Regions from separate parts of the Paenibacillus sp. FSL R5-0341 genome, predicted to be linked through region 1. Evidence: predicted binding sites of a transcription regulator. Region 1 holds the regulator's gene; the other holds the start of a gene.
What was found. The regulator Rex, encoded in region 1, represses fermentation and respiration genes when NADH is low (regulators of the CRP and FNR family bind a similar motif). The targets are predictions, from matches to a motif close to TTGTGAAATATTTCACAA.

Region 1 (16,558 bases):
GAACATGTACAGGCGGTAACGGCTGAAATACGGCGTCATGCTCCTCGGATGGTGTTTGCACCCTATTGGGAAGATCGTCATCCGGATCATGTCAATTGCAGTAAGCTTGTGCAGGAAGCTGTATTTAATGCCAAGCTTCGGAACTACATGCCGGACATGCCTGCCGTGCAAGTGAAGGAACTTTATTTTTACTTTATTAATGACATTGGACCTACGGATTTGATTGTGGATATTTCGGAACACTATGAGCAAAAGGAAACTTCATTACGCTGTTATCGTTCCCAATTCGAGCTCGGGGAGGGCGTAGTCTCGACTCCATTGAATCAAGGGTATATTGAACGTGTAAGAGCCCGTGATTCCTTGCTCGGACAACGCAGTCTCATCCCGTTTGCAGAAGGTTTTGCTACAATTACACCGTACGTTGTTCATCAATTTGGTGCAGCTGCCCAATAAACGATTTCACATTTTACGTGTTAATGAGACGAATCGTTTCATTATTCCGTTGCATTACATCAACCTGCATGAAGCGGGAGATCAAAGGAGCGTCCACCGGATGGATCAAAAGCTAAAAATCGGCATCACCTGTTATCCGTCCCTCGGAGGGTCTGGCGTTGTCGCAACGGAGTTGGGCAAATTGCTTGCCGAACAGGGGCATCAGGTTCATTTTATTGCCAACAGTATCCCGTTCAGACTGGGTACGTTCCAGAAAAATATTTTTTATCACGAAGTTGAAGTAAATGATTATTATGTTTTCCGTTACCCACCGTATGACCTGTCACTGGCAACGAAGATGGCCCAGGTGGCTAAGTCACAGCAGCTGGATCTGCTGCATGTTCACTATGCCGTGCCGCACGCAGTATGTGCCTTTCTCGCGAAACAGATGGTAGGGGACGGCCTGAAAGTGGTCACCACGTTACATGGAACGGATATTACGGTTCTAGCTCAGGATGAGTCTTTGAAAGATTTAATCCGTCTTGCCATCAATGAAAGTGACGCGGTCACTGCCGTATCCCAAGATTTGATTCGAGAAACGGTTGAACTGCTAGATATTCAGCGTCCAATCGATCTAACCTATAATTTTATTGATAAACGAATATATTATCCGCGGGATGCTGCCAGTCTGCGAAGAGACTTCGCTGCGCCTGACGAAAAAATATTAATGCACATTTCCAACTTCCGACCGGTGAAGAGAACTCAGGATGTAGTAGAGGTCTTCCGTCAGGTACAGGAGCAGGTGCCAGCGAAGCTGCTATTTGTTGGTGAAGGACCTGATTTGCCGAAGATACAATGGAAAATTAATGATCTCGGCTTGAATGATAAGGTTCATTTCCTTGGCAAACAGGATGACATTGCTCAAGTGATCTCCATGGCTGACGTGTTGATGCTTCCATCGGAGAAGGAAAGTTTCGGTCTAGTAGCGCTCGAAGCAATGGCCTGCGGCGTACCCACGATCGGTTCACAAGCGGGAGGAATTCCGGAATTGGTCTTGCATGGTAAGACAGGTTTCTTATCCGCAATCGGGGATACACAATCCATGGCCGAGAACACGATCCGTTTGTTGACGGACGATCGTTTGGCTGCGGAGTTCAGGGAAGCGTGTCTCCAGCGCGCGCATCATGATTTTTGCAATGATGCCATTCGGCATGAATATGAACAAATTTATTATCGGGTGCTAGGTAGAGAAGTTCCGAATCTGAATCCGGTTTGCGGTTAACCGTTTTGCTAGGCGAAATCATACTGTGCGTACCACAACAGGCAAGAGAAGAGGTGATATGTGGTGGTTCAATGGACACAGGTAGATCGTGAAATGGCAATTCAAAGTGAGAATGTACTCACAACCTTAAACGAACATGGCTACAAGGCATATTGGGTAGGCGGTTGTGTGCGTGACGAATTGCTCGGACGAGTTGTAGACGATATGGATATTACGACATCCGCTTCTCCTCAGCAAGTCATGGAACTGTTCAACGATTGCATTCCTACAGGTCTGCAACACGGGACGGTTACCGTGCGTTCAGGCGGCTATTACTTTGAAGTGACCACGTTCCGAACAGAATCCGAATATCAAGATAACCGCAGACCTGCTGCAGTTCAATTTGTCCAGAATATTAAGGAAGACTTACAGCGGCGTGACTTCACGATGAACGCTCTTGCCATGGACGTCACTGGGACAATTGTTGATCCGTTCGGTGGACAGACAGATATTAAGGAAGAGCGCGTCAGATGTGTGGGCTCTGCGGTGGAACGATTTGGTGAAGATGCACTGCGGATGCTTCGTTGTGTTCGCTTTGCTTCGGTATTTGATTTCAAAATCGCTCATAATACGTGGAAGGGTCTTGTAAGACAGAGAGACCTGCTTCAACATATAGCGATGGAACGAGTACGGACCGAGATGGTAAAAATGATGTCGGGACCGCATCCCTTAAGAGGGTTGGAGCTGTTATACAGAAGTAACGCGCTTGCGCACGTCAAAGCCCCGGTTAGCTCGGGCCGATTCAACAAGACGTTGTTAACCAATCTGGAACAATTGTCAGACGAGCATGTATTGCTTCGTTGGTCACTCCTCCTGATCGCTGGCGGGTTTAGCAAGGATGAAGCAGACGTTCTATTACGTCAGTGGACATTCTCCAATGAACATCGTTCCCGCATAACAGGGGTGCTTCAGGTGGAGCAGTTGATTCATACTTCCGTTCAGGAGCAGAAAGATACGCTAAGCCTGCGTTCAGATTGGATCGTTACTGTTCTGGCTTGTGGCGTTCAGGCTGCGGATGATTGGCTGCGGATACAATCGCTGTTGCCAGCAGGATGGCGGAATCATTCTGACCATGCAGAATTACAGGTCGTTTTGGTTCAAGACCTTGCTGTCGAATGGAGTCAATCGATCCCTGTGCATGACTTGAAAGAACTGAATATCACAGGGGAACAAGTGTTGATAATGGTGCAGCGTAAAGGCGGACCATGGTTGGGGCAACTCATGAAACATTTGTTAAGAGAAGCGGCGATTGGAACGATAGCAAATCAGCATGAAGCGCTAAGTGCAGAAGTGAAGCGGGTGGTTGCAGATGACCAAGCATGAGGATCTGTTACATATGTTATTGAATGCAGAAGGACAATTCGTATCGGGTGAAGAGATCAGCCGTAATCTGTCCATTAGTCGAACCGCTGTGTGGAAACATGTGAACAAGTTGCGTGACATGGGTTATGAGTTTGAAGCCGTCTCTCGCAAAGGGTATCGTCTTGTAACGAAGCCGGACAGCATTGACGCTACAGCCCTTCAATTGGCGTTGGACACAACCGTATTTGGCCGTAAGGCTGTTCTGTTGACCTCGACCTTGTCTACCCAAGGGGATGTTCTGAAGTTAGCTGAGCAGGGGCAGGACGAAGGCGCCGTGGTCATTGCGGAAGAACAAACCGGAGGAAGAGGACGTTTCGGTCGAAAGTGGTTCTCTCCCCCTGGTAAAGGAATCTGGATGAGTGTCCTTTTGCGTCCTGATGTACCACTTCAGCATACGCCGCAGCTAACCTTATTAACTGGGGTGGCTGTATGTCGAGCCGTTCGAGCTTGTACAGGAGCTGATGCAGGCATCAAATGGCCCAATGATCTGTTAATCGATGGACGCAAGGTGTGTGGCATATTGCTTGAATCCACAGTAGAAGATCATGAAGTTAGATTCTGCATTGCGGGTATAGGTGTGGACGTGAACTTTGACCCCGAGGATTATCCCGAAGATCTCACTACAATCGCAACCTCGCTCAAGATGGAGACGGGGCAACCCGTTGATCGTACCAAGCTCACGGCTGCCATTTTAACCGAGCTGGAACAGTTGTATTTTTTGTATCAAAAAGAAGGATTCGGCGTCATCTCAGCCCTTTGGGAGGCCTTGTCCGTATCGATGAATCGAGAGATTACAGTGACGAATCCTCATGGTGTCATTGAAGGCAAGGCAATCGGTCTTGACCCTTCCGGAGCACTTATCGTGGAAAAGCACGATGGAGAACATACACTAGTCATCTCTGGTGAGATTTCCTGGAAATCGTAAACAATTTGTCGAATTTTCACTGGTAAAATGAACATAAGACGTGAAGTTTGAGCAGAACTTTGGTATACTGTGTTCGTGAGGCGATATCGGCTAATGCAGACCGAATTGCACTCCCGTAACAGTAGCCTTTGTTCTGCTTTGATTTGTTTCGTATAAGCAGACCGCAGTGCAAGAATGAAATACGTTTAAGTGAGTTGTTGGATTCTGCTCTGAGCCGAAGAGGACCGAGACAGAAGGGACGATCGCAAGTGACTCTTTTTTGACTTTTCGGGACTTTTTAGTGGAAAACTAAAAGGTTTTTTTGTTGCGTTTTATTTGAAAAGAAGAAAGGAGCCATGACAGAAAATGGCGAACAAACAAGCGATGAATATTGTGAAAATGAAAAAATACAAGCAGGATGGCGTGCCGCTCAGTATGATTACGGCTTACGATTATCCAACAGCTCTCCTTGCGGAGGAAGCAGGTATCGATCTGATCCTGGTTGGTGATTCACTTGGCAATGTCGTGCTCGGTTATAACTCAACTCTTCCTGTGACCATCGACGACATGGTGTACCACACACGTTCCGTAGTACGTGGGGCTGAAAAGACATTTATTGTGGCTGACATGCCTTTTATGACGTATCATGGCAGCGTGGATGAGACACTTAAGGGTGTACGTCGACTGATGCAAGAGGGGCATGCCCATGCGGTTAAAATGGAAGGCGGAGTCGAAATAGCGGACACCGTTAGAGCAGTCGTGCAAGCAGGCGTGCCTGTTCTTGGACATATCGGACTGACACCTCAATCTGTTAATCAGATTGGTGGTTACCGTATTCAGGGCAAGGATGCAGCAGATGCGAAACGTCTGATGGACGAAGCCAAAGCTTTGGAAGCTGCAGGCGCGTTCGGCATAGTGCTTGAACTGGTTACGGAAGAAGTCGCTCGGGCAATCTCGGAGGAACTCTCCATCCCTACCATCGGGATTGGAGCAGGACGAGGCTGTGATGGTCAGGTGCTGGTGTTCCACGATGTGGTTCAGTATGCTTCTCCGTATACGCCTAAACGTTTTGTCAAAACCTATGGAGATGTGGGTGCATTAATCAGAACCAGTATTGAAGCCTACGTGAAGGAAGTTAAAGATCGTTCTTTCCCGGCCCAAGAGCACGTGTTTAATGCTACGGATGCTGGCGTTCTGGATCAACTGTATGGACAACGTAAGGAAAAGGTGGGAAGTAACTCATGAAAGTATTACGGACAATCGCAGAGTTAAGACAGGAGCTAAGCTTGATGCGTCAAGCGATTCGGTCCAATGCATCCGTTGTAGGTCTGGTACCGACAATGGGTTATCTTCATGAAGGTCATGCAAGCTTGATGCAAGCAGCCCAACAACAGAGCGATATCGTGGTATTAAGCATATTCGTTAATCCGATTCAATTTGGACCCAATGAAGATTTTGACAGCTATCCGCGGGATGAAGCCAGGGATGTGGAGACAGCACGCTCACAAGGGGTAGATATTGTATTTATTCCCTCTGTTGAAGAGATGTATCCACAGGCAACGCAAACGACAGTATCTGTCTCACAACTGACGGAGCGCTTATGTGGCGCTTCCCGCCCGGGACATTTTGACGGCGTAACGACTGTAGTATCCAAGCTTTTCAACATCGTACAACCACAGCGTGCATTTTTCGGGATGAAAGACGCTCAGCAGGTTGCGGTCATTCAACAGATGGTGAATGATTTGAATATGCCTGTAGAAATTGTGCCTTGTCCGATTGTTCGGGAAGAGGATGGTCTTGCCCTCAGTTCACGTAATGTCTATCTTAGCGCAGAACAGCGTACACAGGCGTTGGTTCTGTCAAAGGCACTGCGCGCAGCTCAGGAAGCTGCAGATACAGGTCTAGTTACTACAGCCGCAGATATCCGTCGCATCTTGCGCGAGCATATTACAAGCTCACCGCTTGCCATTATTGACTATGCCGAGATTCAGGCTTTTCCTAGCCTTGAGCCGCTCTCAGATCAGGAAGAAGTTCAAGGACGTGACGATCTGCTCATCGCACTTGCGGTGAAATTCGGAAAAACAAGATTGATTGACAATATTAGGTTGCAAAAATCGGAGGTACTGTCCCATGTTTAGAACACTGATGAAATCCAAAATTCACCGGGCTACGGTAACGGAAGCCAACTTGAACTATGTGGGTAGCATTACCATAGATGAAGACTTGATGGAAACATCCGACTTGATGGAAAACGAGAAAGTGCAAATCGTGAACAACAACAACGGTGCACGTCTGGAAACTTATGTGATTCCAGGACCGCGCGGAAGCGGGGTCATCTGTCTTAACGGCGCAGCTGCACGTCTGGTACAGCCTGGAGATAACGTCATTATCATTTCTTACGCCATGATGTCTCAAGAAGAGGCAAATACTCACAAACCAACGGTTGTATTTGTAGATGGACAGAATAAACCTGTACAAACGATGAAGCAGGAAGTGCACGCCACGATTATGTAATCGACTGGTAAGGAGAATGAAATCGGCCCTTGAAGCAAAAAATGAGTACAGGTCACTGCACTAATCCATTTTTTCAAGGGTGGGGATGCATCGATGTTCCAGCATGTTTTCGCAGAAATGAACGACATGTTAGATGAAATTATCAAGAGCTATCCTTCCGCTGAAGGCCTGAACAAACAGGAATTGCTGCAAAAGTGGAACTTGCTTAAGCGGATGAGTGACGGAATGCTGGATGAATGGCTGATGTTTGAAGAAAAGATGAGCCAGGTGAGGGAGCGGGAGATGGATAAGCCTGCTTCCCTTGAACCAGAACAGGAAGCTGTTACCGCTTTGCCTGAACTCCATCTGGAATATTTCAGTCGGGGTCAGGGCTATTTCAAATTACAGATGTATCGGCAGGCGATTATGCAGTTCTCCCAGGTTGTGACCGACCATCCGGAGAGTGCATTAACTCGTTTTTACCTGGCGCTCGCGTATCTGAATCTGGAACAAATGGCGGAAGCCGGGACACATTTGCAGCAGATCATGTACCTTAAGGGTTCGCCTCGCTTAAAAGGGCTTGTATGTAACGCTCTGGGCTGTATTCAAGCCAAACTTGCGAATCCGGAAGCTGCATGTTCACTCTTTGCACAGGCCCTTCAGTATGACCCGACATTGACCGAACCACTGTACAACATGGAAGCTTGCAGGTTGAACAGGGGAAAATTGCAATATGCGAATCAGCTGACAACCCTTCATTAAGCGGGAATTCGGCGACAAAAAACGGTGTTCCCTCCTTTGGCATAGCGGTGGGAACACCGCTTTTTTGTCAGTTAATTTTCAAATCCCCTTTTTTTTGCTATGCTGTAACATAGACTGGAATGGAAGGGACCGTACATTGCAATGAAATATGCCGTATTGGATTTCGAAACAACCGGCACGCAGTCCGACGGTGAGATTATACAGGCCGGACTTGCCATCATAGATCATGACTTCAGCATAACTCAAATATATAGTTCTTATGTGAACCCTGGTGTACCGATTCCCCCGTTTATTTCGGGATTAACGGGTATTACCGATGCCGATGTGGCGGATGCTCCATCACTCGAAGAGATGATGATGGAGATGGTTCCGCTGCTTAACGATGTGGTTCTTGTTGGACACAACGTTGCTTTTGATTTTCACTTTTTACAGAATGCTCTGGACCGTTGCGGTTATTTGCCGTTCACAGGCCGTATTCTGGACACGATTGATTTTCTGAAGATTACGTTCCCATCACTTGGTTCTTATCAACTTGGTTATGTGTCTTCAGAATTTGGTTTTCAGCATGATCGCCCTCATCAGGCTGACAGTGATGCACTGGCGACAGCCTATGTGCTGCTCAAATGTCTGGATGAGTTAAAGGAATTACCGCTCATAACGATTCAGCGGCTCAGTGACCTGTTCGCACCAGAAGACAGTGACTTGGGTTGGTTCTTGGACGGAATGCGCAGTGAGAAGGAAGCAGAGCCGATCCAGGACCTGGACGGACATACCTATTATCGTCAGCTTGCTCTTAATGTGAGTGATTGGACGGATATTGGTGCACCACGTGATGAACGTGAGGGTAACCCCCTTGATGGTGTAAGCTTCGAACAGTTTATGGACCAGGTTCGGGAGAACCTGAAGGATACGCTGGATCATTATGAAGAGCGCGAAGCGCAGACTCAGATGTTCAGCAGTGTAAGGCAAGCTTTGGACGAAGAGAAACACCTCTTGATCGAAGCTGGAACGGGTACCGGTAAATCTCTGGGGTATCTGTTGCCTGCTATTTACGAAAGTGTGAAGCAAGAACAGAAAGTCATGGTCAGCACGCATACGATCAACCTGCAGGAACAATTGAGAGAGCGGGACATTCCGATGCTGACCCAAGTGGTTCCGTTTCCGTTTAAGGCTGCTGTATTCAAAGGACGTGGACATTACCTGTGCCTGCGCAAATTTGAACACAAAATCAATAAACGTGAATTCGCCACACCGAAAGAGGATTATTTCACAGCTGCCCAGATGATCGTCTGGCTTACGCAGACCGAAACCGGAGATGATGAGGAACTTAACCTTAGCGGACGCGGTGGGGACTTCTGGGAGACCGTACAAAGCGAATCCGAGTCATGTCTGGGAAGATCCTGTCCATGGTTCCGCAAATGTTTCTATCATCGTGCCAAACATGAGGCCGGGTTGTCAGATATTGTAATCACCAATCACTCCAAATTATTTACGGATGTCAAAGCAGCACATCAGCTGCTGCCAGCTTATGAGAGTCTTGTGATCGATGAGGCCCATCATCTGGAGGATGTAGCTGGTAAACATCTTGGAATGCATATGAAATATTTCACGTTGGTTCATACACTGACCCGTCTGTTTAAAGACAGTCGTAATGGTCAGCTGCCTATGCTTCGTTCGCAGTTATCCGGACATGAAAATTCGGTGCAATGGGGCTCCATGGTGGATCAGATGTTTCCGCTCGCTCTTGAGGTCAAAGAGTTATGGGATCGTATGAGCGATGCTCTGTTCGGGCTGTTGCCTGAACGAAGTGATGCTTCACCGGGAGAGACAGGTCAATTTTCCCTGCGTCTGAAGGCATCTCAGAAACCTGCGAAATGGCAAGAGTTGCAGGATCTGGAGAACCAGATCTATGTGACACTGGGTGATTTGGTTCGCAAAGGGGACAAATTGCTGCTTGAGGTGAAGGAAGATCAGGATGATTATCAATCGGATAGCCTGATCACGGACATCACAGGATTGCTGAAAGATCTGACTACGTTGAAGGAGAATCTACGGTTCTTCATGCGTATGGATGATGCCAAAACGGTGTACTGGATGGAAGCCAGCGGCCAGTTCCGCAGCAAATCGCTTCAGCTGTATGCTGTACCTGTAGATGTCAGTGCACAACTTAAGGATTTGTTTTTTGACAAAAAGAAAAGCGTTGTGCTTACATCGGCTACGCTCTCTGTCGATAAGTCATTCCAGTTCATGATTGAGCAGCTTGGCTTGCAGGAAGCCGCCGATAATAATCGGCTATTAACGTCGATGCTGCCATCACCTTTCAACTATCGTGATCAGGCACTTTTGGTGATTCCGCGTGATTTCCCGAGTGTGAAGGGCAGTGTGGGTGATGCGCACTTTGTTAATATGCTGGTGCAGTCCCTCGCAGAGACAGCAATTGCCACCCGTGGACGCATGATGGTTCTGTTTACTTCATACAAGATGTTGCGACAGGTCTATGATCCGCTCAAGGAGGCGTTGTCTGGTAACGACATCTCGTTGCTGGGGCAAGGCGTGGACAGTGGAAGCCGCTCCAAGCTGACTCGCAGGTTCCAGGATGCCAAAGCTACGGTACTTCTGGGCACAAGCAGCTTCTGGGAGGGTGTAGATATCCCGGGTGATGCGCTAACCTGTCTCGCTATTGTAAGATTGCCGTTCCAGCCACCGAATCATCCGCTGGTGGAAGCCAAGAGTGAGCTGCTCCAGGAGCAAAAGAAAAATCCTTTTATGAAACTGTCCGTGCCGCAAGCGGTCATTCGGTTCAAGCAGGGATTTGGCCGATTGGTGCGTACCGGGAAGGACAGAGGAATTGTGATTGTCTATGATACACGCGTAATTGAAGCGTACTATGGTAAATTCTTTTTATATTCATTACCTGGTCCAAAAATGGAGCACATGCTCACAGAGCAAATGGTTCCACGAATTACCGAATGGTTGGAAAAACCTGCTAAAGAACAAGAATAATGGTTGTTTTGTTCGTTATATCATTGCATGACGCTGCAGTTTGGCGTTAAACTTTATGAGATCTTTCCGTTTGCGAATAAAGCAGTTGCACGTAAGAACTTATAACCTAAATTACAAGGAGCATTCTGTATAAAAAGTCACTTCTATCTTTGAATTTATACAGAATGCTCATCTTTTCATCTATTATTTTATCGTGGGCTTGGTAAGGGGGAGCAAGAATGAAATCAGATAAAATTTCGGAAGCGGTGGTACGACGTCTGCCTGTATACTTGCGCTATTTGAGCGAGTTGCATCAGCGTGAGGTGGCTACGGTGTCTTCTCAAGAGCTTGGACAGAGGCTGGATCTGAATCCGGCCCAAATTCGTAAAGACCTGGCTTACTTCGGTGATTTTGGTCGAAAAGGGATCGGCTATGATGTTTCCTACTTGATTGAGAAAATTCGTCACATCCTCAAAATCGATCAGCAAATTAATGTAGCTCTGGTAGGTGCGGGTAACCTCGGACAGGCCTTGTCCAACTACAACGCATATCTGAAAGACAACATGAAGATTGTTGCTGTATTTGATGCATATGGACCTAAGATTGGTAGTCAAATCAACAGTTTGACGGTAAAACCAATGAATGAATTGACGGAAGCGGTTAAAACGGATAACATCCGCATCGGTATTATTACAGTTCCAGATACGGAAGCTCAAAATGTAGCCGATCAGCTTATTGAATCGGGAATTGAAGCGATCCTTAATTTTGCACCAACAATTCTAAAAACACCGCCGCATATCCGCATTCACCATGCTGACTTTACAACGGATCTGCTTAGTTTGGCCTATTACTTGGAGACTGGAAAGGACGACGAGGAAGATGACAACAAATAGATGGGTAATTCACAACGGCAAATTTGCGGTTAATGAAGGCGGCACAACATGGAACGTGGTCCACGGATACATGGTTGTTGAGAATGACAAGATTGTGCATATTGGTGAGACATTGCCGGATGAAGACAAAAATTGTACCAAAGTGGATGGAAAAGGACTGTTCTTCCTGCCGGGTCTGATCAATACGCATGGTCATGCAGCGATGTCGTTGCTCAGAGGGCACGGAGACGATCTTGCGTTGCAAGTATGGTTGCAGGAAAAAATGTGGCCGATGGAAGCGAAAATGACTTCAGAAGACGTATATTGGGGAACTTCGCTATCGGTGCTTGAAATGTTGAAAGGCGGAACTACAGCTTTCCTGGACATGTACGATCACATGGATCAAGTTGCCAAAGTTGTGGAGCAATCCGGCGTTAGAGCAGCACTGGCACGTGGTGTAATTGGGCTGTGCTCGGAAGAAGAGCAACTGCGGAAGCTGGAGGAGTCGGCAGCGTTTGCACGTGAGTGGAATGGACAGGCAGATGGTCGCATTACAACCGTAATCTCGCCACATGCACCATATACATGCCCTCCTGACTACATAGAGAAGCTTGTACAGGTCGCGAACGACCTAAACCTTCCTCTTCATACACATATGTCGGAAACGCTTCGTGAAGTCGAGCAGAACGTGGCTGATTATGGACTGCGTCCTGTAGCACATCTGGAGAAACTGGGCTTTTTCTCCCGTCCATCCCTGGTTGCACATGCGGTGCATCTGAATGACGAAGAGATTGAGATTCTGGCTCGACATGATGTGGCTGTATCCCATAACCCGGGAAGTAACCTGAAACTCGCTTCCGGTGTTGCGCGTGTACCTGCGTTGCTGAAAGCAGGAGTTACCGTGTCACTCGGAACTGACGGACCAGCAAGTAACAACAACCTGGATATGTTCGAGGAAATGAGACTGGCTGCATTGATCCACAAAGGTGTATCTGGTGACCCGACGGCAGTGCCAGCGGGTGAAGCATTACTACTCGGAACGTCATATGGTGCCAAATCTATCTTCTTAAACAATACGGGAGCGCTTCAGGTCGGCATGAAGGCTGATTTTATCGCTTTGGACATTGAACAGGCACACTTCTACCCACATACAGACCTGATGTCACATACCATCTACTCGGCTTCTGCCAAAGATGTAGAGCACGTATGGGTGGATGGCAAACAAGTGGTCAAACATGGCGAATGTCTGACACTGGATGAAGAGCGTATTTTGCGTGAGTCTCAATTGGCATTTGATGGTCTGCTTGCTCGTTAATTGCAAGGCAGAACATCATAGGGAAAGGAAGTTCGGCTTTTGAAGAAAAAAAAGAAGTGGATATGGATTTCGCTGCTTGCACTGGTTCTGATTCTGTTTGGACTTCAGCGTTATTACGTCTATGTCACGCAGGACCAACGCAAGGAAGAAGAGCTCGCTATACAGGCAGCACAGAAGCAACTGGGCATTACATCCTATGATGAATTGCGTAAATACATCTGGGGAGACAAAGAAGGCACTGACAACATCTACTGGACCCTGATCGGCAAAAATAAGGATAACCAGGATGTTATGGTCTGGGTTAAATTTGATGCAAACAATCAACCGGCTACGGGTGCAAACGCTGTACACAGTGAGCTGCTGCAGAATGGCATGTCCGAAGCGCAGATACGCAATCGCTTTAGTTCCGAAGTTCCTGCAGGTGAGATTAAGCGAATCATGCCCGGCGTTGTGAATGGAATATATGTGTGGCAAGTGTATTATAAAGACGGTACGCACAACCATTATCGGTTTTATCGTTTTAGCAATGGAGAACAGGTGGACTTGGTCTACACACTCCCGAACAGCTAGAACAAATAGAGTAGCTTCGCTAGAGAATTTAAAAAATGAAAGAACCGGCAGACGGATATCCGACTGAACCGGTTCTTTGTGTTGCCTGTAAACCTTTTTGATTTAAATAGTTAAAATTAATAATTTATTCATATTTTCGCCTTCGAAATTGTATATACGATGTGATATACTCAGATATGTACTCAAAGATACATTCAAAACAAATAGTCCTGTCGAAATTTTCGCAGGAGTCAATGTGCACATATTCGTATTATACAAATAAGCCAGTAGGTTAGGCTAAAATCTGGGAGGGGTAATTCATTTGAAGCTAAAAGTATTGCCTATTGCTTTAACTGCCGTCATTTCAGCCGTTGTGTTGTTTGGAGGTTGGTTTGTGTATCGTCAGGTGGCCGTGCAGAACCCGATTGAAAAGATGGTTACCCAGTACGATGGAGTTAATGACGTTCAATTAACTATTAACCGTAATGACGTACAATTGAAACTGGATCTGCAACCCGATGTTGATTTAGGCAGACTGGTACAATATATTCACAAAGAAGGACAGAACTTGATTGGAACACGTTCACTAAAGTTGGATGTTGTGGATCATTCCAGTGAAGCACTGGAGAGTTGGTGGGGGGATGCGATGTTTACCGTAGCTCAGGCCATGGAGAACAAGCAATACACCGAGATTACACCAACGTTGTCGAAGATGGCGACAAATGGAATAAAGGTAAATACAGCGATGGATGACAACAATGTCTATGTCAGTCTCAGAGACGGAGATGCCAGCAAATTTATTATTCTGCCGCGTGTGCCCGGTCAGATAGGAGTGTGGCCTAATGCCTAAGTGGACAAAAGAAGTTGCCATCGGATTTTTTCCCGTGTTGATTATTTTCCTTGCTTTTACTGGTGTTAATATTGTTCCGATTCTGATTGCAGCGGTGCTTGTCGGAGCGTTACTCTTCATGATGCAAATGCGCGGAGGGATTACCGTAGGTGCTGCACAAGAACGTAAACGCAAGAAAAAAGGACCTTCAAAACTTACATTTGAAGAAATTGGAGGACAGGATAGTGCCAAGCAGGAATTGCGTGAAGCACTTGACTTTCTCATCAAACATGAAGAAATCCGCAAGTTCGGGATTCGTCCTTTAAAAGGCATCTTGCTGACTGGCCCTCCAGGGACAGGGAAAACGTTGATGGCCAAGGCTGCTGCCCATTACACGGATTCTGTTTTCGTAGCAGCATCAGGTAGTGAGTTCGTGGAAATGTATGTTGGTGTGGGTGCCAGCAGAATTCGGGATTTGTTCAAGGACGCGAGAACCCGTGCCACCAAGGAAAATAAGGAAAACGCCATTATATTTATCGATGAGATCGATGTCATCGGGGGTAAACGTGAAGGCGGTCAACAGCGCGAGTATGATCAGACGTTGAATCAGCTCTTGACGGAAATGGACGGAATCTATTCTTCCGATACGCCAAGAATCTTGGTTATCGCTGCAACGAACCGCAAAGAAATGCTGGATAGCGCTCTGACACGTCCAGGACGTTTTGACCGTCATATTCAGGTGGACTTGCCAGATAAGAAAGGCAGAAAACACATACTGGAGCTGCATGCAGTCAATAAACCTCTGTTGGAAGGGGTCAGCCTTGAGAAGACAGCTGAAGAATCGTATGGTTTCTCGGGAGCACAGCTCGAGAGTGTTATGAACGAAGCGGCAATATACGCCATGCGGGACGGGTTGTTAAACATTGAACAGCGGCACTTGTCCCTGGCTATTGATAAAGTCATGATGGGTGAGAAGACAGACCGTGAATCCAGTGTGGAAGAGAAGAAAAGAGTTGCCATCCATGAGTTGGGACATGCCATTATGGCTGAACTCGTTCGTCCAGGCAGTGTAAGCCAGGTGGCACTCAGTCCGCGTGGGCAGGCACTGGGATATGTACGTCATAACCCGCAGCAGGAACAGTTCCTCTATACGAAGCGCTTTCTGGAGGAGCAGATCATGATTGCACTCGGAGGAGCGGCTGCAGAGGAAATGTACTACGGTGGACGGTCAACTGGGTCACGCAATGACTTTGATCAGGCGACCAATGTGGTGCAGACGATGATGGCTTCCGGATTGACTTCACTTGGTATTGTGAACATGGATATGGTCACAACTGAGGAGCTCATGCGGGAGAATAAATTGATTTTGCAAGAACTTATGGAGCAGACGAAAAGGTTGCTTGAAGAACAACGGACAATTTTCGACAATTCCCTCGATATCCTCATTCGTGAGGAAGTATTGTCTGGCGAGCAATTTCGTTGTCAATTTCGTGACAGTGCCCTTTTACCAGCATAATTTATTTATGCTGGTTATTTTTTTTTACATTTCACTCGTGCTAAGATATTATTATATGTTGGGTCGAAATTTGTAATTTTCGGCGAACAGGGTACAATAGAGAAATAGAGAACCGAAAGGATGGAGCAGAACCATGTTTTTCAAAAAAATAGGAGTTGTCGGTGGCGGTACGATGGGACAAGGTATTTCCCAGATGCTCGCAGCCAAAGGACTTGATGTGCTTCTCGTGGAGCATACAACACAAAAGCTGGATCATGCATATGACATGATCGAAACGAACCTGGATAAACAACTGGAGAAATGGGCGATTACAAAAGCGGAGAAGAAATTGATTCTTTCCCGTATTACCAAGGTAGCTCATTTGGCTGAACTTGGAACTTGCGACATGGTCATTGAGACGATTTCAGAGGATCTGGATGCGAAAAAAGCAGTATTCAGCCAACTGGACCAAGTTTGCCCAAGTAATGTCATTCTGGCAAGTAACACATCCACGCTGAGTTTGACCGAGCTTGCAAGCTCGACCAAATACCCAGAGCGTGTTATTGGTATGCACTTTATTCACCCGGTATCCCGGGTTGATCTTGTAGAGATTATTCGTGGACTAAAAACTTCGGATACCACATTCGAAGAGACCAGACGTTTCGTAGAAGAAGTAGCGGACAAAAAAGGAGTCATGATCTATGAATCCCCTGGATTCGTAACTTCCCGTCTGATCTGCCTGCTGATTAACGAAGCATTGCATGTATTGCAAGAAGGTGTTGCATCTGCTGAAGATATCGATGATGCAATGCGTATCGGATACAACTTCCAACATGGACCACTCGAAATGGCTGACCGTTTCGGATTGGATTCTGTTGAAGCTGCACTCGAAAGAATGTTCCGTGAATTCGGAGAATTGAAATATCGTCCTTCTACAGTCCTGAAGAAAATGGTGCGTGCAGGACACCTGGGTGTTAAAACAGGCGAAGGATTCTTCAAGTACGACAAGGATGGTGACCGACTGTGAAAGTACTCGTAATTAATGCGGGGAGTTCCTCGCTCAAATATCAACTGTATAATATGACTGACGAATCTGTACTGGCTAAAGGTCTGGTAGAGCGGATCGGAATGGATTCCTCCATTCTGACGCACAAACCGACAGGCCGTGAGGATGTTACAGAAGTTAGCGAAATTCTGGAACATACAACAGCAATCCGTAAAGTCATCGATATTTTGACTGAC
Region 2 (16,558 bases), 2.1 Mb from region 1:
CCATCAGATCACGCCAGCGTGTCCAGCGCCGCAACTTGCGACGAACCGCGTCGACCTGTTCTTCTGCCTCTTCCTGCTGCTGAACAAATTCCGCCGCTCGTCCACTTGCAAGCCAATCTGCCAGCCCAAGCACACCGTCGGTCAGTCGGGTGTACAACGTGCTGTTTTCCTTTTTCAGCCGTACACGCCATTTCCACGTCACTTTCAGGGAGATCGCAGGTAGCACGGCAACGAGAAATAACATATACAAGCCCATCCACAGCGCAAATCCCAGATCAACACTACCAAAGGCAATCACAGCCGCACCGTACATCACGAGCGCAGTAACGGCGGGAAAAACGGTACGCAGATAAATATCCTGCAACCGCTCCACATCATCGGCGAGTGCGCCAAGCACATCTCCGGTCTGCATGCGAGAGCGCAGGAACAGGGCCTGCGGCTCCAGAATGCGATATAGCTTCACCCGTTGATCAGCCAATACCCGCAGTACAGCATCATGTCCTGCCAAACGCTCGATATATCGAAAGACAGCGCGGAATATCCCAAATGCACGTACACCTACAATAGGTACATACACCATCAAAATATTTTCAGGACGCAGCGCAGACTTGGAGATCAGAAATCCGGAGGTGAACAGCAGCAGTACCGCACACAAGGCAGCGCATGTACCCAGCGCAATGACTGCAATGAATCTCCAGCGGTACTGTGCCACATACGGAGCAATCCAGCTATTTTTTTCTTTTCCGTTACGGACGGTCTCCATATGCTCATATCCGGACTTCATTTTATATCGCCTCCATCTGGGCCTGAATCATCTGATAATATACGCCTTGTCGTGCCAGTAATTCCTGATGTGTTCCCGTCTCTGCCACTGTGCCGCCATCCATGACAATAATTCGATCCATATGCGGCATCCAGTGCAGACGATGGGTAGCCAAAAATACAAGTTTTCCTTCAAACAGCGGCAGCATTGTCTGTTTCAGTTCATACTCTGTCTCTACATCCAGATGAGCTGTCGGTTCATCGAGCAGAAGGATGTTCCGTTGACTAAGCAAGGCCCTTGCCAGCGCCACCCGTTGCTCCTGCCCACCACTGAGCTGTCTGCCGCCAGCCCCAATTGGCTCATGAAGCCCACCGGATAACGAGGTCAGAAGCTTGGTTAATCCAGCTGCGCTAATAGCCTTCGCCACTTCCGCATCCGATGCCTCCGGCATGTAGAAACGAACGTTATCGGCCAGGCTTCCACTGAAGATATACGGATGCTGCGGGATAGCTGCCGTCTGTCTTCGCCAGGATTCGAGCATATCCGGTGTAATCGGCTGTCCATTAGCCAGTACTTGACCCGATGTAGGCAACTGGAAACCAGCCAATACATCTATTAACGTGGACTTGCCTGCTCCGCTGGCGCCAATAATACCGATTTTGCCGAGACCTGTAATCTGAAATGTAACATCCTTTAGCGAAGAAGGACCTTCATCATCATGCCGTACCTGTACATCCGTTAGTGCCAATCTACTATTCTCATTCCATGAGGTCACCGAGGAAGAGGAAGAAGCAAGCTCAGGAGTAGTAGAAACAGAAACAGAAGCAGGATCAGGAGCAAGATGCCCCAAAGCCGTTTTATCGTTCAATACGACACGTATAGACGAAGTAGCAGCTTTCCTTTTACCCGAAGATAATGATGATGTAGATCCAGCTTCACCCTCTGCCGTAACCGGATGTGCAACAACATTTGCATAGGCTTCTTTTTGTTTCTGTTCAGCGGCTTTCCCCCGTTCAATCACCTGATTAATGGCTACTCCCGCTTCCTTACCATCCAATGTGGCATGATAATCAGCGCCGAGCATACGTACAGGCAGGAAATATTCGGGTGCCAGAATCAGTACCGTCAGCGCAGGTCCGAGCAGCATATGTCCCTCCGTCAGACGTAATCCCAGACCAACCGCCACGGAAGCAACGGACAGCATCGTGAAGAAATCGAGTGCAAACGAAGAAAGAAAGGCCATGCGCAGAGTAGACATCGTCGCCTTCCGATACCGCTGACTGACCCGCAGAATGGACCCTTCGTGTGTTTTGCTCTGTCCCAATGTTTTCAGCGTCTCCAACCCACGCAAGGTATCGACAAAATGGTTAGCGAGTGCTTTGTAGGATCGGAATTGTCCGTCTATCTTCCGCTGCGCAGCAAGACCAATCAGAATCATGAACACGATCAGGATCGGGAGTGTCAGCATCAGAATAACCCCGGACATCAGATCCAGCTTGAACACATACAGCAAAATGACGATGGGGGTGAACCCCATGCCCAGCATGCGAGGAATGAATAGTTCCAGATACGTCTTGTATTGAGCTGTTCCCTCACGTGCCAGTGTGACCAGATGGCCTGTGCCCTCTGTCTTGGCATAACGCGGCCCAAGCCTGAACCACTGCTCCACCATCTGTCTGCGCAGATCGGTTCCTGTCTTCTCCGCATATCGTGAAGTCACGAGTTGTAACCAGAAGGATAGGGCGTAGCGGGCGGCAAAAGCGGCCAGGAACAGCAGCAGTACAGGATACTGCTCCGTTACGGATGAACCTTCAAACAATGCCGTGATGGCCTGTGCCAGCCATTTGGCTTGCATAATGATCGTCATCGCCTGCAGCATCACCAGCGCTGAGGCCAGCGCAAGTACCGGCCGGATGCCCGGCAGCTTCATCAGCCCCCGTCCCATATCAGTACTCCAGGTGGTGCTGCTCGTTCAGACGTTTGCGGAAGATATAATAACTCCAGATCTGATAACCGAGAACAAACGGTAACAGTGTGCAAGCTACAATGGTCATTACTTTCAATGAATAAGCGCCGGATGCGGCGTTGTATACGGTCAGGTCATATGCCGCTCCAAAGGAGCTCACCATCACTCTTGGGAATAGTCCGATAAATACCGAGGCAAAGGCAATCGCAATCACTGCTCCTGTCATACCAAAAGCCCAGCCTTCACGCTTCTGACGAACAAAGTATGCCGCAAGTGCAAGCGAGACTGCTCCAAGTACGACCATAATCCAGAGGGCCCAGCCGCGTACGGCGAACACATCGGTCATCATATACGTCATTAACGCGTAAACAGCGAGCAGTGCAGTCAGCGGCAACATCAATTTTTGCGCTGTATTCAAGGCACGCTCTCGGAGTTCGCCAACTGTTCGTAGTGATGCAAACAGCAAGCCATGAACCAGACACAGCAACGTTACGCTTAAGCCACCAATGACGGTGTACGGATTAACGATATCGAAGAATCCTGCGCGCAACTGCATCTCCCCATCAATGGGCAGACCCTTCATCAACGTGGCAAAGACCACCCCGAACAGGAAAGGTAACAGCGCACTGGAAACAACAATGATGATGTCCCAGGTTTTGCGCCAACGTTGTTGTTTCATTTTACTGCGGAATTCGAAAGCAACTCCGCGACCAATTAAGGCGAGTAACACGACCACAAGTGGCAGGTAAAAACCACTGAACAACGTGGCATACCAGTGCGGGAAGGCAGCAAACATCGCGCCCCCTGCTGTAATCAGCCATACTTCGTTCCCATCCCAGAACGGACCGATCGAGTTGATCAGGGTCCGACGTTCACGATCTGTTTTGGCGATAATGCCTGTAGACATCCCTACACCAAAATCAAAACCTTCCAAAAAGAAGAAACCGACAAACAATACGGCAATCAGCAAAAACCACAACTCACTTAGTGACAACGGAATAACCTCCATCCACGCCGAACGGGTCGGCCGATTCATCGTGATCTTCCGGCTTCTCGACCGCAAACGGTCCGGCTTTGATCTCACGTACGAACAGGTATACCATCACGATTCCGAGAACCGTATACGCAGCGGTAAAAGCAATGGTCGAGAACAAGATCATTCCTGCGGATACATTCGGTGAGACCCCGGCTTCAGTTGTCATATAGCCAAATACTGTCCATGGCTGCCTTCCGACCTCGGTCATAATCCAACCTGATGTATTGGCGATAAACGGCAGGGAGATGGCAAACACCATCAGACGCATAAACCACTTCCCAGCGACCTCCAGCTTCTTGCGCATGGCCAGAAACGTACCGTATAGCGCCAGTGCAATCATCAAACCACCCGCTGCAATCATGATGCGGAAACTCCAGAACGTTGTACGTACTGGAGGGATATAGTCCCCTGGTCCGTACGTCTGTTCATACTCAGCTTGAAGCTCCTTCATGCCTTTGACACTACCGGAGAACTTACTGTAGGACAGATAACTGAGCAATCCGGGGATTTTGATCTCGCCCGTATTCTCCTGTTTATCCGGATCAATAAAAGCGACCACCGTCCATGGTGCCGGATCTTCTGTCGTCGTCCATGTGCCCTCACTGGCTGCCATCTTCATCGGCTGTGTCTCCACCAGATATTGCGCCTGGAAGTGACCGGAGAAAGCAACGCCGAATGAAGAAACCAGAGCGATAATGATCGCAATATTAAACGATTTGCGGAAGATCTCCACATCCTGCTTTTTCATCAATTTGTAGGCACTAATACCCGTTACGACGAATGCCCCTGTCATCAATGCCCCAAAGATTGTATGTGGGAACTCAACGAGAAGCTGACCATTCGTGATGAGTGCAAAGAAATCATTCATCTCGGCTCGGCCGTTGTTAATCTCAAACCCGACAGGATGCTGCATAAATGAATTGGCCGCCAGAATCCACAGCGCGGACAGGAATGTGCCAACGAACACCAGCCAGATACAGGCCAGATGCACTTTTTTGGACAAACGATCCCACCCAAATATCCACAATCCAATAAATGTAGACTCCATAAAAAACGCCAATAGGGCTTCAATAGCCAGTGGCGCACCGAACACATCCCCGACAAATCGGGAGTACTCTGACCAGTTCATACCGAACTGAAACTCTTGCAGAATACCTGTGACTACCCCGACGGCAAAGTTAATCAGGAACAGTTTGCCCCAGAACTTGGCCATCGTTTTGTAGATCTCCTTACCCTTAACAACGTACAACGTCTCCATAATCGCAACCAACAGCACAAGACCGATGGATAGCGGCACAAAAAAGAAATGGAAAATCGTTGTAAGTGCATATTGGATACGCGATAACATAATCGGATCCATACCGTTACCCCTTCTTTCTGTTCACTTCGCAGTATGCGTATCTGGCATTGAAGCTGCACCTTCGCTGTCTGTCCACCAAATACGTTGATGAACGTATTGTGCCAGATTACCTATTTTATACATGTGAGAATTATCACAATCTACGTGTTTAGAGCAAAAAAAAGTGATCCTGGTCACACAAAAGATAAAAATCAGCCTATTACCACAGCTTGCCAACTTCATGTATTCATGGAAGATACTCATGTTTGGGACGGAATGCCCATATGTTAGTCTCAGGCATAACATGCGAAGTGCCGTGAGGGCTTTACATATGAAGTGAAAGCATGAAGCACATGCAGAGAGAATGACGCACCATAATTCAGTCAAGGTGAGGTGAACAATTTATGGAAAATTCTGCGCCGTTACCTGATTCAGCCCTCGAAGTCGGCCCGGATGAGGTTACTACGGCACAGCCCCCTGTCCGGTATGTTCTCTTCCCCCGCAAAGGAGGCTGGTCATCCTTTCCCTATCCCGATATTGCTGCGCTGCTGTCGATCGAGGGAGATGTCTACTATGTCAGCAGCCTGACGCAAACAGCGGATGTACCTTCGGTCATCACCGTGATCTCCCTTCCTGAAGCCGAGCAGCTATTACTGGAACCACGAACCGTTGCGGTCGTTACCCATCCGTACTGGCTTATGGCTACAGCTTCGCTGGAGCCTGAGCTATGTATTGTTCTGCTCCCTGAGCCTGCTGGGGATGAAGCAACTTCTCCGCTATGGGAAAGCAGTATTTCCAAACTGGTTGGCATCGCCGATCTGGTGGGTACCTCCTCCGAAACACGATATATGAAGCTGCTTTTCCAAGGTGTACGCGCTGTCTGGCTAGGCGGCGAAGATCCTACACCTGCGGGTACGATGCAAAAGGATGACCTAGAAGTCCCTCTCCGTGACTACGAACTGTTCTTCCTGCATGCGCTGCGGCAGATCCTGTCAGGAACGCTGGATAGCGTCACCCTGCTTCAATGCAGTGTACGTGCTGACTTCTACCGCCAGCTCCGAGCCAAAGCAGGCGCCCATGAGACGATATCCTTTTTGCTGGCAGCCTATGAGTACTTGCTTGAAGATCCTAGGGCTATCCATTCACTGCAAGAAGCCTTCACTCATGCGGTCATGAATGGTCGCAGCGATTGCGTAGTCTCCCACTATCGCTTCCTGTCTGCCATCCATGCCCGGGCCGGGAAATTGGAGGACGCCCTGCTGGTGTACGGTATCAGTGCGCGCGACGAACAAGAACGACATCATTATGAACAGCTCTGCCGCTGGCTTGAAGCGGGAGAAGATCAACTTGTACGAGCGGAATTGCTACGTATTAACGATGATTACGGAAACGCCTTGCGTATCCTGGACGAACTTGGCGGAGAAACGGCGAGACATTGGAAATTCCGCATCTATCAGGAGACTGGACGTGTGGAAGAGGCACTTGCTCTGGTGCATGCAGTCGATATTCAGGATGATGCCAGTCGCCGGGATTATCAGCAATTATCCGGAAGTGCGCTGGCTCTAAGAGGAGAGCGACACGGGGCAGTCCGACATTTTCTCGAAACGGCACTGGAGGATGAAGATGCGCTCGCCCGGATTGTCGAACTGGAGCTGTTGGATCATGCTGTACAGCAATTGCTTGGGGAGGTGCCATGATGCTGGACCCGAAGAAGCGTAGACAACAGGTGAATGGGCCGATGGTGCACAGGGATATCCGAACCGAAACCACTTATACGCCAACGGAAACAGTCGATCGGACACATACAGACGCATTGGGAAATGGCGATCAAACGTCGGATCATGCACAACCAACGCCGAGCACTCGAAGCCAAATTCATCACTGGGGCGACGTACAAGGTCAGGGAGAACAGGATGCTGCTGTATCACAAGAGGAAACAAATGTTTTCGAAGAGCCATTCTCCATTCGTCGGGTTCGCAAAAGCAAAGGCAACAAACTGACCGCCATGCTCCAGGTTCGCAATGAACGTGGCCGATACCTTGAAGAGGTACTGCATGATCTGAGTGAGTTCGTGGATGAGATCGTGATTGTGGACGATGCAAGCACAGACGGAACCCCGGACATATGCAAAGCCTATCCGAAGGTGGTCCGGCTGGAAGTGTTGGAGAAACCGCTGTTCGCCGAGGAATGGCGGCTTCGCAATACCTTATGGCAAGCGGCTGCGGGAACACGTCCCGACTGGTTGCTCTCGGTTGATGCGGATGAGCTATACAGCACAGAGGCCAAGAAAGCCATACGCACTCTGATTAATCAGGAGTATGCGGACTGGTTTGCATTTCGTTTCTACGATATGTGGGGTGGCCGGACCCACTACCGGGAAGATGATCTCTGGTGTCTGCATAAACGGCACACCGCTTCACTTGTACGGTATATGCCTGGATATCCTTATTTTTATCCACAGCAGAATCATCATGTTCCCCGCCTTCCCTTGTCCTGCACTGTATTGCCTGGGATCAGCACGGAGCTGAAGGTTCAGCACCTCGGTTGGGCCGGCAGCCTGGAAGATCGGGTTCGTAAATACTTGCGCTACAAACGTATTGATCCGAGCGGTGAGTGGGGAAATCTTGCACACTACGAGTCGATCCTCGATCCGGAACCTCGGCTGCTTCCCTGGAAGGAGGGACAGTGAAATGGGCGTGGTGAGTATTCTGACACATAGCTTCACCGATGGGTACAATCGGGAATTTGGCCGGGTATTTGGCGGTGGACTGGAGCGCTACATTTTGGATCTGTGCAGTGTCATCCGTGGGCTCGGGCACATTCCCGAGGTTCATCAGCTCTCTTATTTTGAGGCGTTTCAGACGCGTACGGAGCAGATTGATGTATTTGGCTATGCATATGACATGAATGATGTGCCCGAAGCCTTTGACCGGATGGCCGCCGCGGCACGCGGACCTGTGATCTATGCGAGCTGTCTGTGGCAACCCATCACCTACAAACCAGGCAGTCTTGGCATCTGTCACGGCATTAACTGGGATCGTCCCGGTCTGCCATTGGATACCAAACAACAAGTAGCAGAACACATTCAGCTGGCTCTGGATGGACTTGTGCGCATCGTGTCTGTGGATTCCCATTTCCAGACCTTTTGCCGAGCCGCTTGTACCTATACCGATCCAAGGCAGGTTGTCCTCATTCCCAATGCAGTGGATACGTCCTATTTCACACCAGCCCCGCCAACGCGGACCTTAGAGCAGGAACAGGAAGACGAATGGCTTGCTGCATGGAAGACCGATCTGGCGAGTCATGAGGAGAAGGCTGATGCAGTTATATCAGGGGTGCAAGCTGTAGAGAGCAAGGGTGGAGCGGGTGGTGATGGAACGAACAGAGGTAGGGCTAACGATATTCTAATAGAAGCAGATGCTGACTACCAGGTTAATGGTCCAATTCGGGGACAGGTTGAAAAGAAAGCTGTGGATGTAAGTTTGACCCCTCCCCGCCCAATTCGCATTATATATCCGCGCCGCATCAGCATGGAACGCGGCATTATTCCGATGATGCTGGCAGCAGATAAGCTATTGGGTGCTTTTCCAGATCTGGAGATTGAATTTGCCGGGGAACTGGTCGAAGGCAGTACGGTCGGGAGAGCCTTCCGTTATTGGCATCGTACTCACCCACATGCAGCGAGAATTAACCAGCGCACGTATGATTTCCGGGATATTCGGGTGGCCTACCATCAGGCAGATATCGCCGTAATTCCAACCGTTTTCTCAGAGGGCACCTCCTATGCCTGTCTGGAAGCGATGAGCTGTGGACTTCCAGTAATCGCCTCCAATGTTGGCGGATTGAATGATCTGATTCAGGACGGGTTTAATGGGCTGCTGGTACCTCCTGGTGAGCAGGAACTCACCGCCGCACTGGTTCGTCTCGTACAGGATCGGGCAGAGCGAGAACGACTGGGAATCTATGCGCGCGAGACTGCACTGTCCTATGATCTAACCAGGTGGCGGAGCCGGTGGAGCACGGTGTTGGAATCTTTTTTGGCAGAGACAGGATTGAAGGAGGGAATTCGCGGATGATGGATACGCCCAAGGCAACGGAATTCATGGAATCAAGATACATTCGGCAAAGTGACCCTAAAACGGACACACTGGTCTTCCCCTTGCATCCGGCATGGTGGAGCCGTCCCTATGAATATGAATGGGCCCGGCGGTTTGCACGTCCGGACGATGTGGTCCTTGATGCAGCCTGCGGCATCTCCCATCCGTTCAAATTCTGGCTTGCCGAACACTGCCGCGAGGTTCACGCCTGCGATTGGGATGAACGTATTTTGTCTGAAGAGGCAATCCGGCTGGATATTGCTGCTGATTTTGGCGAGCAAGCCGCTCAGGATCTGCCGGAATCAACTCTCGTCCGATTGCACCGTTCAAAGGCTAATCTGGCCCAGCTTCCGTATGAATCGGGTAAGTTTGATCGGGTGTTCTGTATTTCTGTACTGGAGCATCTGGATACAGGCACAATGCTGCGTGCATTTCGTGAATTCGCCCGGGTGCTGAAGCCAAACGGACAGTTGATCGCTACCTTCGATGTGCCCGAGATGCGGCCTGATCTACTGGAGACGATCATGGCGGTCACCGGACTAACCATTGAAGATAAGCTGAATGTGGAGGAGCCGGACGATGCTATCTGGTCAGACATGTACGGCACGCCAATCCGCTGTTTTCGCGCAGTGATATGCAAAGGTTGAGACTGGTGGAGTTGCGTTGGGTTAAATGCAGAATGGATAATTGAGGACTTGAGGGATCGACCCATGGGCAACGGAACCATGCACGGTTCGGGAAATAATCCGATTACCGGCAGCTCCGTTGCTTTTGTACTTTCAATGGAGGTCCTATTACGGGAATATGTGGGGGATATATAGGGATTGGGGAACTAAAGATGAAAGACAGATTACAGGTGTACCAGTAGCATGTTGCACTGGTTGGTGTACTCTTTGGCAGAGGCTGCGCCGGGTGTTGTCAGGCGCAGCAAGGTTTGCAAGCCCGGCGGGATCACTGTCGCCGGGCGACCTGTGGCGGCAGGTTGCCGGGCAGTGAGTTGGGCCGATCCAGCCCATTCACGCGCCAGGTTCTGCCGCCCGGCGAGCAGCGCGAGCGTGCCCGCGAGGAGCGCGTGAGCGGTGCGCTCGGGGGCGGTGCGCTCGGGGGCGGGCACTTCGTCCGCGTGGGGCTGCTGCGCGCCGTCAGGCGTGCCGCATAGCGCCAGCAGCCCTTCGCGGACGCTCGCGGGTGCGCGCAGCAGCCCGCAGCGTGCCGCAGGCGGAAGCGCTGCAAGCAACGCCAGCGCACCGCGAGGCAGCAGGGCCTGCAGCAGGCGCAGCCATGCGGCCCAGGCGCCAACGCTGGCGAGCGCTTGCGCAGCGGCGAGCACGCCGCCAGGAGCAGGCGGGCCGCAGGCAGGCGAGCCGCCGGACGGGCTGCCGCAGCCGCGCGCCGAAGCGTTGCTGCCGGGCGTTGCGCCGCGCTGCAGCAACGCCTCAGCGGCGTGGGCCGCTGCGGGCAGCGCAGCCGCCGGGCGAGCCGCCGCTCGGGCGTTGCGCCCGCCGGGCTGCTTGCGGCCCAGCGCCCACAGCGCAAGCGCCGCCTCAGGCCCGTGCTGCGCATGCGCCGCCCAGGGCTGCAATGCCGCCCATGCCGCGGCGTCCTCGCCCAGCTGGGCCAGTGCAAGCCCGGCGGCCAGCGGCTGTGCCCGCAGCGGGGTAGCAAGTGCTGCCGCATGGCGCAGCAGCCACTCCGGCCGATGCGCAGCCAGCGCGGCCGCGATCAGCACTTGCCATGCCGCAGGCGGCAAGCTTCCCCGGGCGGCTGCGCTGGCGATGGCATGCGGCCTCCCTGTGGCTGCGGCCAGCAACAACAGCCGCTGCCATGCAGCCACGCTGCCGGGTTGCATGCCCAGCGCCGCCGTGTATGCGGCTTCTGCCTCTGCCCAGCGGCCAGCTCGGTCATATGCCATGCCTTCCAGTGTTAGGCTGCGATAGGTTCCAGCACCAGAGACTGACGTATATCGGTTGGCCGTGGAAGCAGCGGATCTAGCCTGTTTTAACCAGTCCAAGGCTACATCCTCTCTCCCTTGATCCAGTTCAAGTACAGCACCAAGCTCCAACAAATCCGGAAAATCCTCATACACGGGCGCCCATGCTTCCACCACAGCAAGCGCCCTCTCCGGGCTACCACTCTCTCGCCAAGCGTAAGCCGTTTTCAGCACCAGATCCGAGTGATATCCGCACTCAGGTGTAAGCTGTGCCAATAATGGGTGCAACAATCGGAGTGCTTCATCATACTTCGCTTGCTGAAACCATTCGGCAGCCAGAGCATATAACAACTCCGGTTGGTCGCCCTCCTGATTTAACGCGGAACGAATCAACTGCATATTTCGTGCACCTTTATTTTTGGTAGTAATCACCTGCTCCAGGTATCCGTAATGAATGACCTCGAGGCCAGAATGAAGCACACCTTGCGGAGCCAGTGCCACGATGGAAGAAGCTATTTCTTCATGAATTCTGCCCTGAAAGGCAATTCGGGGATCATTTCGGAACAAACGACACACCGCATCTGTCACACGCTCTTCACCGGATACACCCAACAGACTCGTGACCTGTATCCAGTACCCCCATACATCATCTCTGCTCGCGGCTAACAACTGCATGAGTTCTGCCTTCATCTGCGAGGTCTGTATCCATACTTCATCTGCATCAAGCACCAGAATCCACGGTTTCGTAGCAGCAGCCAGCGACAGATTACGGGCTTCACTGAAGTCTCCGTTCCATTCTGTGCGAATTACAATGGCACCATGGCGGCGGGCAATTTCAATTGTATCGTCTACCGATCCAGTATCCACGACGATGATCTCATCTACAACATCCCTGACTGCGTTCAGACACCGCTGGAGTGGTCCGGCTTCATCCTTTACGATCATGCACAAGCTAATCCCTGTGTCCACATTCATCACCACCTCACCAACGGAATTCAGCCCCATCCAATGCCCACCTGCATTAACTTTACCCCCGCAACTACTTAATATCGCTCAACTCTCGAACCCATCCGCCCCTGGCAATTCAAGCCGAATATGCTGAACAATTGGCCAACAACGGTGTCGCTGTCCATTCGTACGTTGGGCGAATATCTCCAGATGATGATCCGCAGCACTAACCAATCCCTTCACCAGCCAACTGGTTCCCGCGAGGGTATCCGAAGTCCCAGGGAACGACTCCATTCCATTCTCATTCAAGTTCTCTTCCTCTTCCACTCGAACGTTCTCCCCAACAGATAAATCATCTCCCGCCAATTGCTGCCGACACATCTGAATCAGATTATGCAGCTCTTTCCATCTCCCCGACTGTACACATCCTTCCATCATCAGTCCGAGCGCCTGCCAGCCGTCATACTCTGTTCCCGCAACCGTTACGTCCATGCTGGAGTTCATATCCTTCTTCTTTGCCACTCTCAGACCAACCGTTCTCCCCGTCTGCACAGTAGATTCCTCATCATTAGTTACTGCTGCACCTTCCTGAGAACTACGCTTCAACCACAACGTCAATGGATCATCTCCGCTGACTTCCTTCCCCTCGATCCATTCCAAACGCTCAAGCCATCGGGTAGATATCAGTGCGAGCAGCCCTTTTTTCCGCTTCACGGGTTCCAGCTTCAGACGCGCCTTGTTCCATCTTCCCTGCTGGATGTGGAGCATCGCTTCAGCCACGGACAAACGCTCCCTCATCTCTCCGGAAGGTTGTGAAGATACACCCGATAACAATTCCAGAGCCGCTTCATAACAACGACTTTGCTCCAGAATGCCCAATACTTTGTGTGTAGCCTCTTCCGATCCGAGCGCAAAACGCTCCGTCACCAGCTCTGGAATCTGATGTTCCTGTCCGGAGACTCGCATAATTCGGAATATCCGATAGAGCGGCGGTAACAGACTGGATTTGGCGCGCACCGCTTCTACATAAGCATCCACCGCGCCTTCAAGATCAGCCTTTCCTTCCAGTAATCGGCCTAACGTATACCACGTCTGATAGGTGCCGATGCCTTCTTCCGTATGGTATATGGGTGGAGGTGGCCCCATGCGAACCGCTTCACGCAGCGATAATTCTGCCCGATCAGCATCCCCCAATGCGTCTGCACAGACTCCACGATGATGCATCAGATCCGTGTACTCTGGAAAGAGTTCAAGCGCAGCATCAATGCGATCTAATGCCTCCTGCCAGCGATTCAGGTGCTGTAGACAACGAACTTCATATTTGAACAGCAAATGTGCGTAACTGGTCACCGCTGGATCAATCCCCATCCGAGCCACACCAAACGTCTCCAATGCCCGCTCCGCTTCCCCCACACGCAGATATTCTACGCCCAGATTATAGTGATGGAACGGCTGATCCGGCTCTTCCTCCACTGCCTGTTGCAGCAGGCGGACATTGCGGTTCACTTTATCTTTGCGCTCCACAATCGCCGTCTGATATCCGTAATGATGGATCATCATGTCCGTCACATGAAAAGCAGCCTCTGGGTTCCTACGGCAAATCGCCGCCGCAATCTGCTCATGAATTCGACCTTCGAACCGATGCTCCGGGGCATTGCGAAAGAGACGTAAAACCGGATTCACGGTAACCCCCTGCTGACCCGTACCTGTATAGTTATGAATGTTTAAAAACAATCCGTCACATCCGCTGACCGTCGTCCAGCTTCTGATCTGCTCCCGCGCAGCCCTATCGAGCGCCTCGTCCGCATCAAGAAAGAGAATCCAGTCGCCGGAAGCCCGCTCCAGGCCAGCATTACGTGCTGCGGCAAAATCATCGCACCACTCAAATGCCACAACCACCGCTCCATATTGCTGTGCAATCTCCGCGCTGCGGTCCGATGAACCGGTGTCCACGACAATTACCTCGTCCACCGCTCCCTGGACACTAGCAAGACAGTGAGGCAGTAACTCTTCTTCATCCTTCACGATCATGCATAGGGAAATGCGTTCCGCTCGCAAGTTGATTCCTCCTTTCCTTCGCATGGAAAATCGTGCGCCATGAGATACCTTCGGCCGTCCGCAGCCTTTGTTCCAGTGCAGCATGTTGTGCCGCGAGTGCCCCTGCCGACGGGGAGCGAACCAATTCCTGTCGAAGTACCTCCATTGCTATCCGCAAGTAACATACTGCTGCACCAGCTCTGGCCTGTTGCAGATCAGGCTCGCGCTCCAGAGCCTGCTCGAACAGAGACAATGCCTGATCATAATACCCTTTGGCATACAGTGTTTCACCCAGCCAGAATAACCCTTCGGCATCCAGCTCACTCTCGGTCATGCACTGAATCAGGATATTCGCGGCTACCAAGGTATATCCGTGGCGATACAGCAGACTTGCAAACTCCCGCCGGACCGTTACTGCCTTTCCCCGATGCTCACGTATCATGATTTCTCGCAGCTCATGCAGTTGCTCAGCAAGCGTAAGCTGTCCAGTCTTTATCGCCTGCTGTACAACCTGCTCCGCCACCATCTGTGCCTGCGGACCCCACTCCATAAACTTCTGTTCTTCTGACGCAGGTTCCATGCTTCGCGGCTCTTTGGTCAACTGATCCAGCAGACGATCCATGACCTTCCAAACCGTCTTTTCCTGTGAATGCGTAGTTGCAAGGAATGTATCCGTTAATCGTAATCCGTTGGCCCAGCAAGCCAGCGCCCAATCCATTCTGTGTTCAGACCCCAAGTTGACTTCATCCATACGCTCTGCGCCCCAGTATTCTTCCGCCAGTTGCAATGCTTCCGAAACCCTATTCGCACATAACATCCAATGTATTCGATCAGCTACTTGAATACGAGCACTACACGCATCTGTATCCAGCATTTTCAACGCCTGCTCATACGCCCCGCAGCCTGCAAGAATACGAATCACATGCACTAGGTGAGCCTCATTATTCACGGAGGATGGATGTGACATTCCACCCCGAATCGAATTACCGTGATTTGACTTTTCAATCCCTCTGCATCTGGCGAGCAATGTTTCTGCTATGTTCTCATCTGTTTCTCCCGATTGTTGCAGTACATCTGCCAACCCCACCCATGCCGGAGCATATGCAAACATGCTGTCCAATGCCAGACCGTACAGATGTGCGGACTCATTCAGGAATCCACGTTTCTGGGCAAGTCTTGCCATCGCGGTATAGGCTCTGTAACTATCAGAACCGGCTTCCGTTACATATGGCGAATCTAACGTGCTACCACCATCACTTTGTCCATCACTATCCGGCACCTCCAGGCACTCAGTCGCTCGGGCAAAGGATTGATATGCACGCTCCTCCAAACCTTGCTGCTCCAACGTCTCACCGTACAACAGATGCAGATCCGCGTAAGATGGATAACGCTGTCGTTCCACAGACAGAAGTGCATGCGCCTCGTCGTAGCGCTCCGATCCCACAAGGGTCTTCGCATAATCCCTAACCAGTGTAGGGCGATATGGCGCGAGCAGCTCTGTCCGTCGTAACGATTCATGGAATGCTTCAATTGCCTGTTCGATCTGACCAAGTTGGCAATACGTTACTGCCAGATTGTACAGGTGAAAAGGCTGTGCAGGATCATCCTGAAGTTCACGCTCAATCAGCTTCAAATTACGTCTTGGTTTATGTTCCTTCACAATCGTGGAGGCCAGATACCCATCATGAATGAGACATAGTGGAGCCAGCGGTTCAGTCTCGATCAATACGTTTTCTTCATCTGTATATTTCTCGTTCTTATCCCCATCAGCAGCCTCATTCAGGACCAGCCTGCTCGGGCCGCTACGAACCAACTGCTCATGGATGCGTCCCACATATCGATATCCTTGATTAGCACGGAACAGTCTTACCGGTTGGGAGATCATCTTCTCCTCTGCCCCTTCACCGTATCGATTCTCTATAGTAATGCGTAATCTTGAAATGCTTTTATGGACTTTGGGCAAATAGCTCAGTAGTTCTTCTAACCCCTGTATGACGTACTCATCCGCATCCAGACATAGGACCCATTCGGTGCCAGCCAGAGGCAAACTGATATTCCGCGCATGGGCAAAATCATCCTCCCAGCGGGCATGCAACACCGTCGCTCCGTATGTTCTGGCGATCTCGGTCGTACGGTCGGATGAGCCCGTATCGGTGATAAAGCATTCCGTGTCGATATGCTTCAAGCTGTCGAGACAGCGGGCTAGATGATGTTCTTCATTTTGCACAATCATATGAATTCCAAGTAAACGGTTCTGCAAACGTAGCCACCTCCAATACAAAAAAAGTACATGAAGTCCACCAAAGGAACTCCATGTACCTATATGACAAATGAATGGGTTATGTGCCTTGTCCATTGAAGAACACATCAATCGTACTTGGTGCACCAACTAGGCTGGAGCGGTAAGATAGGCGTGTATATTTGAGAAAACGCTGTGGAACC

Region 2: a site for Rex is predicted at 5,247-5,264, ahead of MKX75_RS27585 (cytochrome ubiquinol oxidase subunit I). Genes of this name have one in related genera too.

The regions. Positions count from the first base shown of each region.
Region 1 covers NZ_CP150241.1:4,040,760-4,057,317, reverse strand. The annotation lists gene bshB1 (bacillithiol biosynthesis deacetylase BshB1) at 1-453, shown strand, start outside; gene bshA (N-acetyl-alpha-D-glucosaminyl L-malate synthase BshA) at 554-1,714, shown strand; gene MKX75_RS18125 (CCA tRNA nucleotidyltransferase) at 1,778-3,076, shown strand; gene MKX75_RS18120 (biotin--[acetyl-CoA-carboxylase] ligase) at 3,063-4,040, shown strand; gene panB (3-methyl-2-oxobutanoate hydroxymethyltransferase) at 4,386-5,264, shown strand; gene panC (pantoate--beta-alanine ligase) at 5,261-6,157, shown strand; gene panD (aspartate 1-decarboxylase) at 6,150-6,533, shown strand; gene MKX75_RS18100 (tetratricopeptide repeat protein) at 6,651-7,274, shown strand; gene dinG (ATP-dependent DNA helicase DinG) at 7,416-10,277, shown strand; gene MKX75_RS18090 (redox-sensing transcriptional repressor Rex) at 10,496-11,149, shown strand; gene MKX75_RS18085 (amidohydrolase) at 11,136-12,443, shown strand; gene MKX75_RS18080 (DUF5590 domain-containing protein) at 12,483-13,013, shown strand; gene MKX75_RS18075 (hypothetical protein) at 13,315-13,842, shown strand; gene MKX75_RS18070 (AAA family ATPase) at 13,835-15,337, shown strand; gene MKX75_RS18065 (3-hydroxyacyl-CoA dehydrogenase NAD-binding domain-containing protein) at 15,471-16,343, shown strand; gene MKX75_RS18060 (acetate kinase) at 16,340-16,558, shown strand, end outside.
Region 2 covers NZ_CP150241.1:6,143,037-6,159,594, forward strand. The annotation lists gene cydC (thiol reductant ABC exporter subunit CydC) at 1-784, opposite strand, end outside; gene cydD (thiol reductant ABC exporter subunit CydD) at 786-2,708, opposite strand; gene cydB (cytochrome d ubiquinol oxidase subunit II) at 2,710-3,765, opposite strand; gene MKX75_RS27585 (cytochrome ubiquinol oxidase subunit I) at 3,710-5,125, opposite strand; gene MKX75_RS27590 (hypothetical protein) at 5,509-6,801, shown strand; gene MKX75_RS27595 (glycosyltransferase) at 6,798-7,793, shown strand; gene MKX75_RS27600 (glycosyltransferase family 4 protein) at 7,795-9,180, shown strand; gene MKX75_RS27605 (class I SAM-dependent methyltransferase) at 9,177-9,848, shown strand; gene MKX75_RS27610 (glycosyltransferase family 2 protein) at 10,052-12,136, opposite strand; gene MKX75_RS27615 (glycosyltransferase) at 12,185-14,137, opposite strand; gene MKX75_RS27620 (glycosyltransferase) at 14,094-16,376, opposite strand; gene MKX75_RS27625 (DUF6385 domain-containing protein) at 16,456-16,558, opposite strand, start outside.